Regions from separate parts of the Marinomonas maritima genome, predicted to be linked through region 1. Evidence: predicted binding sites of a transcription regulator. Region 1 holds the regulator's gene; each other region holds the start of a gene.

Region 1 (3,233 bases):
GCCAAATTCAAAACGATGCTGGTTATTTTCTTGATCCAAGCCTAACCCTTGAATATAAGGGGCTAGACCCTGCTGTGCGTATTGGATGAAATTCACAATACTTTGTATTTGCTGCGGAACTTTTAGCAACAACTGACCAGTAAGACTGACATCATCTGTCAACTCCTGCTTCAAGTTGACCAAGTTTTTCTCAAGCTGACGAAGCCAAGCAATACTTTGCTGCAAACGCACTTCATGCCGAAAATGACCTATCGCTTTATCTGGAAGATGATGACCCTCATCAAATACATAAATAGTCTCTTTTGGCGGTGTAAGTATTGCACCACCACCCAGAGACAAGTCGGCTAGCACCAAATCATGGTTCGCCACGATAACATCTGCCACTTCAATCTCAGCTCTCGCTTTAAAGAACGGACACGCAGAATAGTTAGCACAATTTCGATTTGTACACTGTTGGTGATCGGTGGTTAAGCGACGCCAATCTTGATCTCGAATAATGCCTGCCCAATTATCTTTATCGCCATCCCATTCACCTTTACCCAATGCGGTGTCCATTTCTTGGTAAAGAGCGGTATTCACATCATCCGAGTTAAGGTGTTGCTCAAAAAGACCAGCGAACATGTCTTCCATGGCCTGTTCTTCTGAGCTTAAAAAGCCTTCAAGGTTATTCAGACACAAATAGCGCCCTCGCCCTTTCGCCAGTGTGTATTTAAAACTCAACTCAGTATGTTCAAGTAGATCTGGCAACTCCTTATGAAGAATCTGCTCTTGTAGCGCCACCGTGGCAGTAGATATGATTAATTTAAGGCCTCGAGCTTTCGCAATAGGGATTGCAGCCAAGCAATAAGACAAAGTTTTACCTGTGCCTGTGCCCGCCTCAATGACAGCGACATGTTTTTCATCGAGTCGCTCGCCCTCACTACCTTGTTTTATATTACCCAAAGTTCGTGCGATGGCGCCGATCATTTCCCGCTGGCCAGCCCTTGGTTTATGGGACTTCGCCTCTAAAGAGGCTCGGTAAGCAAGTTGTATTTGTTTTTTTAGTTCATCTGAAAGCATTTATATCATTGAGATTAGTTAAGAATACTGTATATAATAACAGTTACTGTATAAACAACCAGATAACCTATGATTAAATTAACCAAAAGACAATCTGACGTACTAGAAACCATTCGCGAATTTATTAGTGAAACTGGTTTTCCGCCAACCAGAGCTGAAATAGCTCGTCGACTTGGGTTTAAATCCCCCAATGCTGCCGAAGAACATCTAAAAGCCTTGTGTAGAAAAGGGGCTATTGAAATGCTCTCGGGCGCTTCTCGTGGAATTCGTTTAGTCAATCAAGCATCGAACGATGAACCAGAAGACCTTGGCCTGCCCATTATAGGAAAGGTCGCTGCAGGTTATCCGATTCTTGCTCAGGAAAATATTGCCTCTCATGTCAACATACCAGCAAGCATGTTTTCTCCAAAAGCAGATTATTTTCTTTCCGTCTCTGGAACAAGTATGAAAAATATTGGCATTATGGAAGGCGATCTTTTAGCCGTTCATAAAACCACCACTGTTCAAAATGGTCAAATCGTCGTTGCTCGAATAGGTGACGAAGTGACGGTAAAGCGATTTGAACAAAATGGCAGCATTGTTCGACTCATTCCAGAAAATGAAGACTTTAATGACATTATTGTTGACCTAGAAAGCGAAGAATTTGTTATTGAAGGTCTATCCGTCGGCGTTATACGCCAAGGAATTTAGCGTTCAACAAAAAGGCGAAGCCATCGCTTCGCCTTTTACCCTAACTATATATCTAAGACTCAATGCAGTATCTTCGGGCGCAACTCTTCGCCTTCAAGATATCCGGACTCTTCATCAAAATAAGTTTCGTCTGAATAAACAAAATCAATACCCGCATGAAACATGCATTTTGCCAATTCAAAATAACGATCCTTTAAAGACGATCGTGTGTCATCCGATATCTGCAAGGTTGCCAGTGGCATTGTTTCCTCTCCGTCTTCACTGGCTGGTCTGAGCACAATATCGCCGTTATCCAGCTCAACAATTTCTAGGTAGGACTCTTTCATATTCAATACTCTGATGACTCTTCTCTAAAACGTAACACCAACTCAACTAAACTAGCCAAGTAAAAGCCAACTGAAGCGCCCGCGTCACTTCCACGTCCGATGACATTATCATCTTCAACAATAGATCTGGCAGCACAACACTCTAGCTGAACCAAGTAAGCCTGATGCAACTGAGAACACCAGGAGTCTGAGCGAGATAACAAACCACTCAGTTCACTTAACACTGGCACCATCATCTGCTTCGCTTCCGCTTCAGCTAATAATTTAGCAACATCCAACGACCCAGATAATGAATAGGCAGAGGATACTTCTTTCAATAAACCATTCAGCGCACTTCTTAACTGAAAAATAGCCGAGCTTTCCAACCCTACCCCCAACCACTTTTCTTCGCTGCTTTGGCTTTCTTTAATAAAGCGCCTAGCCGTATCTATTTTTTGGTTCGTTAGGCTAGCAAAACTTACACTACTCATTTCTTCTTCTTACCTTCCTCGATGACCCATTTAGAACCAACAAAGTAAGCTTTCCAGCCTGTTGGCTTGCCGTCCTCTTCTGTCATCACATATTGTTCTTTAGTTTTACGGCTATAGCGAATAACAGTTGGGAGGCCATCACCATCCGCCACAGGGGCTTTGGCAAAGAAATGGTATTTAGGATCTATTTGATCCATGTAAGGAAGCAATTCTTTTACAAGGGGCGCACGCGTTTCTCTTTTACGAGGGAACTGACTCGCCGCCAAAAATAAACCTGTCGCACCATCACGTAAAATATAATGATCTTCAACTTTTTGACAAGCAAGATCTGGCATTGGAACAGGGTCCATTTTTGGTGGCGCAGCCTCACCACTCTTTAATAATTTACGTGTATTTTTACACTCTTCATTGGTACAACCGAAATATTTACCAAAGCGTCCTGTTTTTAACTGCATGTCCGAAGAGCATTTATCACATTCTAGCAAAGGCCCATCGTAGCCTTTTATCTTGAATGTGCCTTGCTCTACTTCATAACCTGAGCAAGATGGGTTATTACCGCAGACATGAAGTTTGCGGTGCTCATCCATCAAGTAGCTGTCCATCGCTGAGCCACAAATAATACAGCGATGCTTATTAATTAGAGCTTTAGATTCGCCCTCTTCGTCATCAACTGCAACAACATCATCCC
Region 2 (3,233 bases), 430 kb from region 1:
TCAGCTGCATAGAACGCGTACAAATTTTCGCCAAAGCTTGTACTTGAACTTCCGAAAACTGCAACACTCGCATGTTATCAAAGCGGCTATTTTTGCCTTTATTTTGTTCCCACCAAATATCTGATTTGTCGTTATAGTTGACGATCACAACTTGTCGAGCTCGACCGCACGCTTTCCGTAGGCGTTTTTCGTCTGGCTGGCCCAATTCTACCCACAGAAGAATTTCATCAGAATAATTTTTCTGCCAAAGATCAGGCTCATCTTCCGTGCTAATACCTTTAGAAAAACCTAACTGTTCACCACCTTCTTTTTCATCGGCTAACAAAGCAAACGCGGCCAAACGAACCATCATTCGCTCTTCGGTTTCTGAAGGGTGTAATGCCAAGGTTAGATCATAACTTTGGTAATGATTTCGATCCATATCGGACACTTGAACCGATGTTTTATAAACTGTTGCTTTTGTTGCCATGGGGGTCTACTACACTGATTAAATACAAAAAAGGACAATAAAAATCGCGGTAAATTGTACAGCAAAAAGCCGCAGCAATATCACCACCAGCCAACTGTTTTTATGACAAAAAAGAAACCAACGGAAAGAACTAAAATAAAGAAACATTATTTCGGTATAAGCAATTGACATAAAGCATCAAAGAAGGCTAAATCAAGAAGCTCAAAGAGCAAAAATTACACAATCGAATGCCAAACAAAGATGAAGGAGAAGACAAATGAATAAACAAACACTGAATCATTATGCTTCTTCTATGACGACTTGCTATACACGAGTACGTTCCATTTTGTCTACGCGTTCAATGCCTGTGTAATTCACCATTGACCGCGAAATTTACGCGGTCACTTATATAAAAAAACCTCGTAAATTTCGCCAAAAAAAAATTTGGAGAATATTTATGAGTATCATTGCCCTATTCAACGCTGCTAAAGACTATTTCGAAACTCGCCGTACCAACCAAGTTTTTCGTCAACTTGACGATCACTATTTAAAAGACATTGGTTTCTATCGCGACAACGGGCATATTCGTCCATTGGCGGGTAACAAAGACATCGAAAAGGCAGTAATAGGAAAGTCTCAAATACCGCCGGGGGAACAGCCGAGCGACGGATAACTACATCGTCACCATAGAAGGCTCTAAAGTGACGGTAAAACACTAGGCTGGATGGCCAATACGCCTTTCACTATCATGTAGTGAAAGGCGTTTTTATTACAATAGATAAATGTTAACCACGATCCAACTGACGAACCACACTGGTCACAACACCAAATATTTCTAAGCTCGACGTTTCTGATGTGACAACAGGAACAGCGCTTGCCGCATAAGCTTTGTTTTTAGGTCGAAGCAGTACATCAGGTTTTAACTCCAATATCATGACCGACATCTTGCCATGCTCATAGGCAATAACAATATCCCCATGGCGAGCGGTTAATGAACGATCCGCTACCAACACATCACCCGTTTGAATATCGACTTTGGCAATCGATTCACCTTGAGCTCGTACAAAAAAGGTCGACGTCGGGTTTTGGATACACAAGGTATTAAGGTCCAAAGATTTATCTTTAGACGGCTGACTCTTCGGAGAAAGCTTAGCTGACTCCGAGTAAAGAGGAATTCGAATACTGTTTGCCGCAATGAAAGCAGCAGACTCTGAAGAACCAAGATACGAAACGCGCATAAAAAAACACTCAAACTGTATATCTGTACAGTATGATTTAAACGCCGCTAATAACCTAGTAAATTTTAATAAACAAACATAATTAAACGGCGATTGATTAGATTAGAAACACATCATAATGATTCTGTTTAATTAACACTCAAGATATCCTCTCATGATCTTGCAGAAGCTCACTTTCAGTTACTTCCCCCTTAGTTGCGAATGAGGCTCGCCGTATATATTTGGCAGGGCAGCGCTTATGGACATGTAGCCAATTCCAAACATGAGCTTGTTTCACACCTAACATTCGAGCAAGTGCCGTTTGACTTCCTACAATGACGACTACTTTTGCAATGGCTGACATATAACCTCCTTAACAACCTTTGCTGTATATAATAACAGTTTTTATTGTTTGTCAAATACAGATAAAGTTGTAATCATTAGGAAATGACTATAGCTGACCGTGTTAAGAAAAAAAGAATAGAACTAGGACTAACTCAAGCAGAGTTAGCAAAACGTGTTGGCATCACACAGCAATCGTTACAAAAAATCGAAGACGGCAGAACACAAAATCCTCGAAAATTAATAAGCCTATCTAAAGAGATTGGCTGTGATCCTGAGTGGCTATTACTTGGAACTGCATCTGAAGTCAGAGAAAATCCGTCCAGTTATAACAATGACAGCCCTTCCCAGCAGTCACTATTAGATAATCAACGACCTATTATTACCGCTTTGCAAGCAGCGGCATGGCCTGCACAAAAAAACCTAAGTAATCATTCAGAATGGTTAGATTCACCTCTTGAAACATCGATAAATGCATTTTGGCTAACGGTGAGTGGCGATAGCATGACGTCAGTTTCCGGTATTAGTATTCCAGAAGGGTACCTTATCCTTGTTGAACCGAATCAAAGCGCCAAAAATGGTGATTTGGTTGTTGTCGATACAGAAGACAGCAATGAAGTTACCTTTAAAAAGCTCGTCATTGACGCAGGTCACATCTACTTAAAACCACTAAACTCCAACTACCGACCGATTGAAGTATCTAAAAAAATCAATATCATTGGTGTTGTCAAACAAGCAAGAGCCCTCTTTTAGGCCATCCAGAAAGCACAAGACTCCTAGAACCCCTAACTTATTAAGAAATCTAAAATGGTAAACTGTTGACAAACTAACAACATAAACTGTATTTTAAATATCGCCTACAACCAATAAAGGAATGGAATCATGCTCGTAGTCACTCGACGCCCCGGCGAGAAAATCATTATCGGAGACGATACGGAAATCATGGTAATCAGTGTACAAGGCCCTCAAGTTCGCATTGGCATTAAAGCACCAAAAGAGGTGAGCGTTCATCGAGAAGAAATTTATAAACGAATTCAATCCTCCCAGTCACAAAAAACGGATCCATCTAATCAAAAAACAAACACCGCGAGCTCGTAACTATAAAATGGGGTTATATCACCTAGCAAACTCTGGTCAGCCATCGGTCTGATCAGCTTGTGCTTAAATACAATTAGTAAAAACGACTTGAAACACGGTTACGTCCTGCATTTTTTGACTCGTACATA
Region 3 (3,233 bases), on a different contig from region 1:
TTTGATGAAATCACCCGCAATCTGACCCAATCGGAAATTGCCGCGATCCATAAAGGCCACTCGGTGCCATTCAGTACGTTCTTGCATTTGACCGGTTTGCTTATCACGCCAGCTTTCCGATGTCGCGATGTTTACATTTGCAACCGCTGCACCCGATGGCATAAAACGCACTTCGGCATCATTGCCTGCGTTACCAATCAAAATTACTTTGTTTATTCCACGCGCCATGACGTTGTTCTCCACTAAAAGATAGAATAAGGTTTTTAAAGAGTCACTTGTGGTGCCAATCGCATCAAAGTGTCTTTATCTAATAATTTTTTATCGACTTTAAGATAAGCAGTTTGCTCATCTTTGAAAATTTGCATGCCTTCCACTCCTTGGATTTCAGAAAGTTGATCCGCCAATTTCGATACTTCTTCATCCGTCATGTTGGGTAAGCTAAACGCTAGACTGCTTAATTGACGAGGAGCTGGTTGAGCGACACCGACCATCGACCAAACCAAAAACATCACACCAACAACCCAAAAGACGCCACTGCTTGAATGGGTTTGTAGCAACCAACCGCCACCAATACCACCCAAAAAGGACCCCATAAATTGGTGAGTAGAAAACACGCCCATTGCCGTGCCTCGGTAACCAACAGGGGCCAATTTACTAATCAGTGAAGGCAATGTCGCTTCTAATGAATTAAAGCCGACAAAATAGGCCCACAACAAAACGCCAAAGACCCAAAGATAAGGAGCCCATTGTAACAATATTGAACTTACACCCAACAAAATAAGCACCGCGACGAGCACACCTTTCATTTTGCCTTTTGATTCAGCAATAACCACTAATGGTAACATACCTGCAAAAGCAAAACCCATGATGGCAAGGTATAACCAGCTGTGTTGCGACAGTGGCAAACCAAATTGATCTATCAACAACCCAGGAACGGTCACAAACAGAGCGGTTAAACTCGCGTGTAACAGCAGCACACTGACGTTTAAAAAACGTAATTTCGAGTCTTTTAGGACAATTCCTAGCGCCACAAGACTCGGTGTCGTGTCCCGTCGAAAGGTATGCTGAACAATATTAGGCACCGCGAAAACAATCAAGATTATGCCCAGTAAAGATAAAGCAAAAGAAAGGTAGAAGAGACCAGAAAGGCCAACCAAAGCAAAAATCCAAGGCCCTAATACCAAAGACAACATGAAGGAAGCCCCGATGCTAATACCCACGATTGCCATTGCTTTTGTACGGTTTTGTTCCCTCGTCACATCGCTTAGCAGTGCCATCAAGGTACTGGCAATTGCACCCGCGCCCTGAACAGCTCGACCCAGTATCAATACCATAATATCATTAGCATTCGCACAAATTAGGCTGCCAATTGCAAACAATAAAAGACCGATGATGATCACGCGTTTACGGCCTATTTTATCGGACCACATTCCCATCGGAATTTGCAGACTCGCTTGCGTAAGTCCATATATACCAATAGCAGTGCCAATCAAAGCCGCATCTGCTCCCGTTAATCCGTCAGCCGCTACACCGATAACAGGCAAGATGAGAAATAAACCTAACATTCTAAATAAATAGATCAGCGCTAAAGCAAGGACAGAACGACGTTCAAGTAGATCCATAAGGAAGTTACAACCACTTAACTTAAGGGATTAAGAAAAAAGATATTCATTTTATAGAAAATACCGTTGAAGCTCCATTTCAACTACTGTAAAAATAGACAGTTATTTAATTTACTAGCAGATTTTTCTGTTGATCGACGTCACATTGGAGACTCATGGATACCATTACCATACGCGGGGCCCGCACTCACAATCTTAAAAATGTGGACCTAGACATCCCAAGAGACAAACTTGTGGTGATAACTGGCCTATCAGGCTCAGGTAAATCCTCGCTCGCCTTCGATACTTTATACGCCGAAGGGCAACGCCGTTATGTAGAATCCCTCTCAACATACGCTCGTCAGTTTTTATCTATGATGGAAAAGCCTGACATTGACCACATTGAAGGTCTGTCTCCAGCGATCTCTATTGAGCAAAAATCAACCTCGCATAACCCTAGATCAACCGTCGGTACAATAACAGAAATTTACGATTATCTGCGACTGTTATTTGCCCGAGCAGGACAACCTCGCTGTCCAGATCATGGTGAACCTTTAGAGGCGCAAACCATATCACAAATGGTCGATAAAGTTATATCGCTACCAGAAGAAACTAAAATGATGCTGCTTGCTCCTATCGTTAAGGATCGAAAAGGTGAGCACTTACATACTATTAGCGACCTGCTTTCAAAAGGCTTTATTCGAGCACGCATTGATGGCATCGTCGTGGATTTAGACGACGCACCGACTTTAGAAAAAAATAAAAAACACACTATTGAAGTTGTCATTGACCGCTTTAAGGTACGGTCGGATCTACAATTACGTCTAGCCGAGTCCTTTGAAACCTGTCTTGGTTTATCCGATGGCATTGCCAAAGTCATCAACATGGATGATGACAAAGAAGAGTATATTTTTTCCAGTAAATTCGCCTGTCCAGTTTGTGGGTACAGCTTAACGGAACTAGAGCCCCGCCTTTTTTCTTTTAACAACCCAAACGGTGCTTGCCAAACTTGTGATGGACTTGGTACTCATCAAATGTTTGATCCAGATAGAATCATTCATGATGAAACGCTGACTTTAGCAGAAGGAGCAATTCGTGGCTGGGGACGACGTAGTATTTTCTACTACCAGCAACTCACCGCCTTAGCAAAGCACTATAGTTTCGATATCGAGTCAAAATATCAGGACATACCAGAGGATTTTAAAAAACGTATATTACAAGGCTCAGGAAAGGACAAAATAGACTTTGTCTATATTAATGAGCGGGGCGATAAAATGACTCGCTCACACTCTTTTGAAGGTGTCATTCCAAATTTACAACGACGTTATCATGAAACAGAATCCGACAGCGTTCGTGATGACTTATCACAATACATAAGCGTTCAATCTTGTCCTGAGTGCCACGGATCTCGACTAAATCGTTCCGCACGCAATGTCTTCATTGCCGAACAAACCTTGCCTGAAGTGGTGACCTATCCAATAGCAGAATGCTTAAAATACTTCGAAAAACTGGAACTACCAGGCTCTCGTGGTGAAATCGCCTCAAAAATACTAAAAGAGATACGTGATAGGCTGACATTCTTAGTTAACGTAGGTCTTGAATACCTAACTCTTGACCGTAAAGCCGATTCAC
Region 4 (3,233 bases), on a different contig from region 1:
TCATCCCATTCGAGTAAATCCAACCCATCTAATAAAATGCGTCCTTGTGTTGGATTGTAAAGGCGTGTGAGTAATTTTATTAAGGTGGTTTTACCAGAACCATTTTCCCCCACAATAGCGAGACTGTGACCGGGACGAATATGCAGCGTGACATTTGATAGCGCGGATTTTTCACTTCCTGGATACTGAAACGACACATCTTCAAAGCGAATACCATCGTTTGGTTTTGGGCCAATTAATAAACCACGGGTGGACGATGGCGTTTCCTGTTCTAGGTACTCATATAAGTTCGACAAATAAAGGTTGTCTTCATACATGCCGCTGATCGCTGTCAATGAGGCTGAAACAGAGCTTTGGCCTTGCTTGAATAAGAGTAAATACATGGTCATTTGACCTAATGTGATCGCACCAATAATGGTGTCACTGACAATCCAGCCGTAGGCACCATAAAATACCAGTGTGCTGATGACACCAAGAGCAAAGCCCCAGGTTTCTCTTCGAAGAATAAGGCGCTTACTTTCTTTAAACAGTTTGAGGAAAATTTCAGAGTAGCGCTGTAAAAAACGCTCTCCCAGCTGATAAAGGCGAACTTCTTTTATGTTGTCTTCCCGAGCCAGTAACGTTTCTAAATAGTTTTGCTGTCGGACTTCGGGCGAGCGCCAGCGGAACATCAAAAAAGCATCGCCAGAAAACTTTGCTTCGGCGATAAAAGAGGGCAACGCCCCACAGATTAGCAAAGCTAATGCCCATGGCGAAAAATGCCAGAGTAAGACCGCAAAACTTGATAAAGAAATGGCATTTTGAAGTAACGAAAAAGTTTTATTGACCAAGGCGAGCGGCCGGCTTGATGCTTCGCGCCGAGCGCGGACAAGCTTGTCGTAAAACTCAGAGTCTTCAAAATGAGACAGGGTTAGGTTTTGGGCTTTTTCTAAGATCATCAAGTTAACTTTTTGACCTAACAAACCTTGTAGAATGGCCTGCTGCGCTGTTAATGCTCGCTGTGCCGCGGCAATGATAAGAACCAAGATCCCTTCTAGCACCACATAGTTAAGTGCTGTTTCATAGTGCAATACTTGGTCTTGCTTGTAGCTTTCCATGGCGGCCAATACAGCGTCTACGATTAACTGCCCGACGTAAGCCATCGCTGCAGGTAGTACGCCTGCAATCAAGGTGGCGAGTGCGAGTCCAATCGTAAGAGAGGGAGACGTTTGCCACACCAAGTTGATCGCCCGACGGCTATAGCGAAAGACGCCGAGCATGTTTTTATCGACAGTGTTTTTAGGCGAGTCGGTAGGCTTCATTAAAAGTCCTGATTTAAAAAAGGGTGAGGTAAAGTATACGTGAGAGCGTGCGTTGGAGAGAATTTTTTTGGAGCGTCAGGATTTAGATTGAGAAATAACAGCCCTTGATGCAAAGGCTCTGGGTATTAATTGTGCTTATGACGACGGCGATCATTAGAAATGGCTGGCAGCGGTATTTGATGCCGCATTATGCGGCATCACTTTCAACGAAGTCGCTTACCTCTTCATCATCAAATACGACGGTGTTTTCATCTTCGTCGTAAACCGCTTCTTCATCCGGTTCTATAACCAGATCTTCTAGGGCTTTTTTAGACGGTGATTCGGTCAGGTCAAGCTGAGCATTTGTTGCTTTATCGTTGGTTTTTTTAGACTTTTGGGGGGCTTTCTTTTTGGTACCTAAAACGTCTAAGAGCGATTCTTTGTTCTGAGCTAGGTACATGGAGAGCGCTTCTTTTTGACTATGGTCACCGGCTAGATTGCTCTGATCTAAAATTTCATACAGCGCTTCGGCCGTGTCCAACAATTTATCGTACGCATCGGCTTCCGTTTTTGAAGTAAACGTCATTTTTTCGATTCCATCGCGTTCTACAACATATTTGATAATTACAGGCATGATCCACCTCGTGAAATAATATACTGTATAAATATACAGTATTATTTTCCCTCTTGTCTAGTGCTTTTATTTGTTGATCTGAGTAATGATTGTTAAAGTGGCGCTCTTGATGAAGGAAACGGTTTTTATGCAACTCGATTTATCCCAATTAGATTTTTCTATCATTACAGACCATGTTGAAATTGCGTTAACCATTTCTTGGGCTTTACTGTTTTATATTGTGCGTCGTTACACGAAACGTATGATTCGTGTGAATCAGAATATTGAACACGATAAAAAGCGTCAGAGAATCAATACGGTCGATAACATATTTAACCTTTTTTTAGTTGTTGGCTTTATTCTAATTTGGTCATCTGAATTACAAAATATCGCGATTTCGATCGCTGCCTTTATGGTGGCGTTGGTGATCGCAACAAAAGAATTTATCGCCTGTATCGTTGGTGCATTTTATCGCGCGAGCACACGGCCTTATCAGGTTGGAGATTGGATCCGTATTGCTAATTATGAAGGCGAAGTCACGGACAGTGATTGGCTTTCAACGACGTTGTTTGAAGTGGATTTAAAAGGCGGGAGCTACACTTACACAGGGCGTACAACAGTAGTGCCGAATAGTGTTTTATTGGTTCATACGGTGCAAAACTTGAACTATATGCGTCGTTATGTGACGCATACCTTTTCTGTTTGTCGCAATACCGATGACGTAAACCTGTTTGCTATTAAAGAGCAGATACTCGAGAGAATTCGAGAATACAGCGAACATTTTCATGAGGTAGCGACCCGTTATAACAGCTTAATCGAGAAGCGTTTGGACATTAAGATTTCCGGCCCAGAGCCGCGAGTACGCATCACTACGACCCCAGAGGGCTTTAACGTTTTTACGGTTTCTTTGTTTTGTCCTACTGAAGAAGCCGTCGATATTGAGCAAAAAGTAACAGAAGATTTTATGCGATTTTGGTTTGAAATGCGCAGCATGGCTGTCGATGCGACTGGGAGAGAATAATGAGATTAGACCATATAGTTAGCGTCGGTGTTTTGGTCGTTGCATCGTTACTATTAACCGGATGTAATAGTTTTCGTGTTGGTGAAGCAGAAGTGAATCAAGAAGTAGCGAAGCAACTCGCTCAGCCTCAAGAAAACCATATTAAACTCACGTTAGACAATAATACGCTTAATCTTGATTTGATCATCGACTCTGCCAATGTCGATTTTACCGAGCGCGACGGTGGCTTAGTATTGGTGGATTTGATCAGTAATATGACGGGCACATTGACGGCCTTTGGCCAGACCTTTTCGTTAACCACTACAGTCAGCCCTTCGTT

What was found. The regulator LexA, encoded in region 1, represses DNA repair genes until DNA is damaged. The targets are predictions, from matches to a motif close to TACTGTNTANNTANACAGTA.
Region 2: the regulator LexA is predicted to act here: its motif matches at 1,700-1,719, upstream of M3I01_RS08310 (S24 family peptidase).
Region 3: the regulator LexA is predicted to act here: its motif matches at 1,707-1,726, upstream of uvrA (excinuclease ABC subunit UvrA).
Region 4: the regulator LexA is predicted to act here: its motif matches at 1,936-1,955, upstream of M3I01_RS18535 (YebG family protein).

Annotation. Positions count from the first base shown of each region.
Region 1 covers NZ_JAMZEG020000002.1:911,816-915,048, forward strand. The annotation lists gene dinG (ATP-dependent DNA helicase DinG) at 1-1,059, opposite strand, end outside; gene lexA (transcriptional repressor LexA) at 1,129-1,749, shown strand; gene M3I01_RS10360 (hypothetical protein) at 1,809-2,075, opposite strand; gene M3I01_RS10365 (DUF6586 family protein) at 2,078-2,545, opposite strand; gene topA (type I DNA topoisomerase) at 2,542-3,233, opposite strand, start outside.
Region 2 covers NZ_JAMZEG020000002.1:485,048-488,280, reverse strand. The annotation lists gene M3I01_RS08320 (YaeQ family protein) at 1-469, opposite strand, end outside; gene M3I01_RS08315 (DUF1127 domain-containing protein) at 906-1,121, shown strand; gene M3I01_RS08310 (S24 family peptidase) at 1,234-1,686, opposite strand; gene M3I01_RS08305 (YdaS family helix-turn-helix protein) at 1,826-2,029, opposite strand; gene M3I01_RS08300 (LexA family protein) at 2,113-2,760, shown strand; gene csrA (carbon storage regulator CsrA) at 2,890-3,105, shown strand; gene M3I01_RS08290 (sensor domain-containing diguanylate cyclase) at 3,179-3,233, opposite strand, start outside.
Region 3 covers NZ_JAMZEG020000004.1:260,082-263,314, forward strand. The annotation lists gene ssb (single-stranded DNA-binding protein) at 1-228, opposite strand, end outside; gene M3I01_RS16350 (MFS transporter) at 264-1,622, opposite strand; gene uvrA (excinuclease ABC subunit UvrA) at 1,778-3,233, shown strand, end outside.
Region 4 covers NZ_JAMZEG020000001.1:480,901-484,133, forward strand. The annotation lists gene M3I01_RS02420 (ABC transporter ATP-binding protein) at 1-1,301, opposite strand, end outside; gene M3I01_RS18535 (YebG family protein) at 1,489-1,914, opposite strand; gene M3I01_RS02430 (mechanosensitive ion channel family protein) at 2,024-2,914, shown strand; gene M3I01_RS02435 (DUF1439 domain-containing protein) at 2,914-3,233, shown strand, end outside.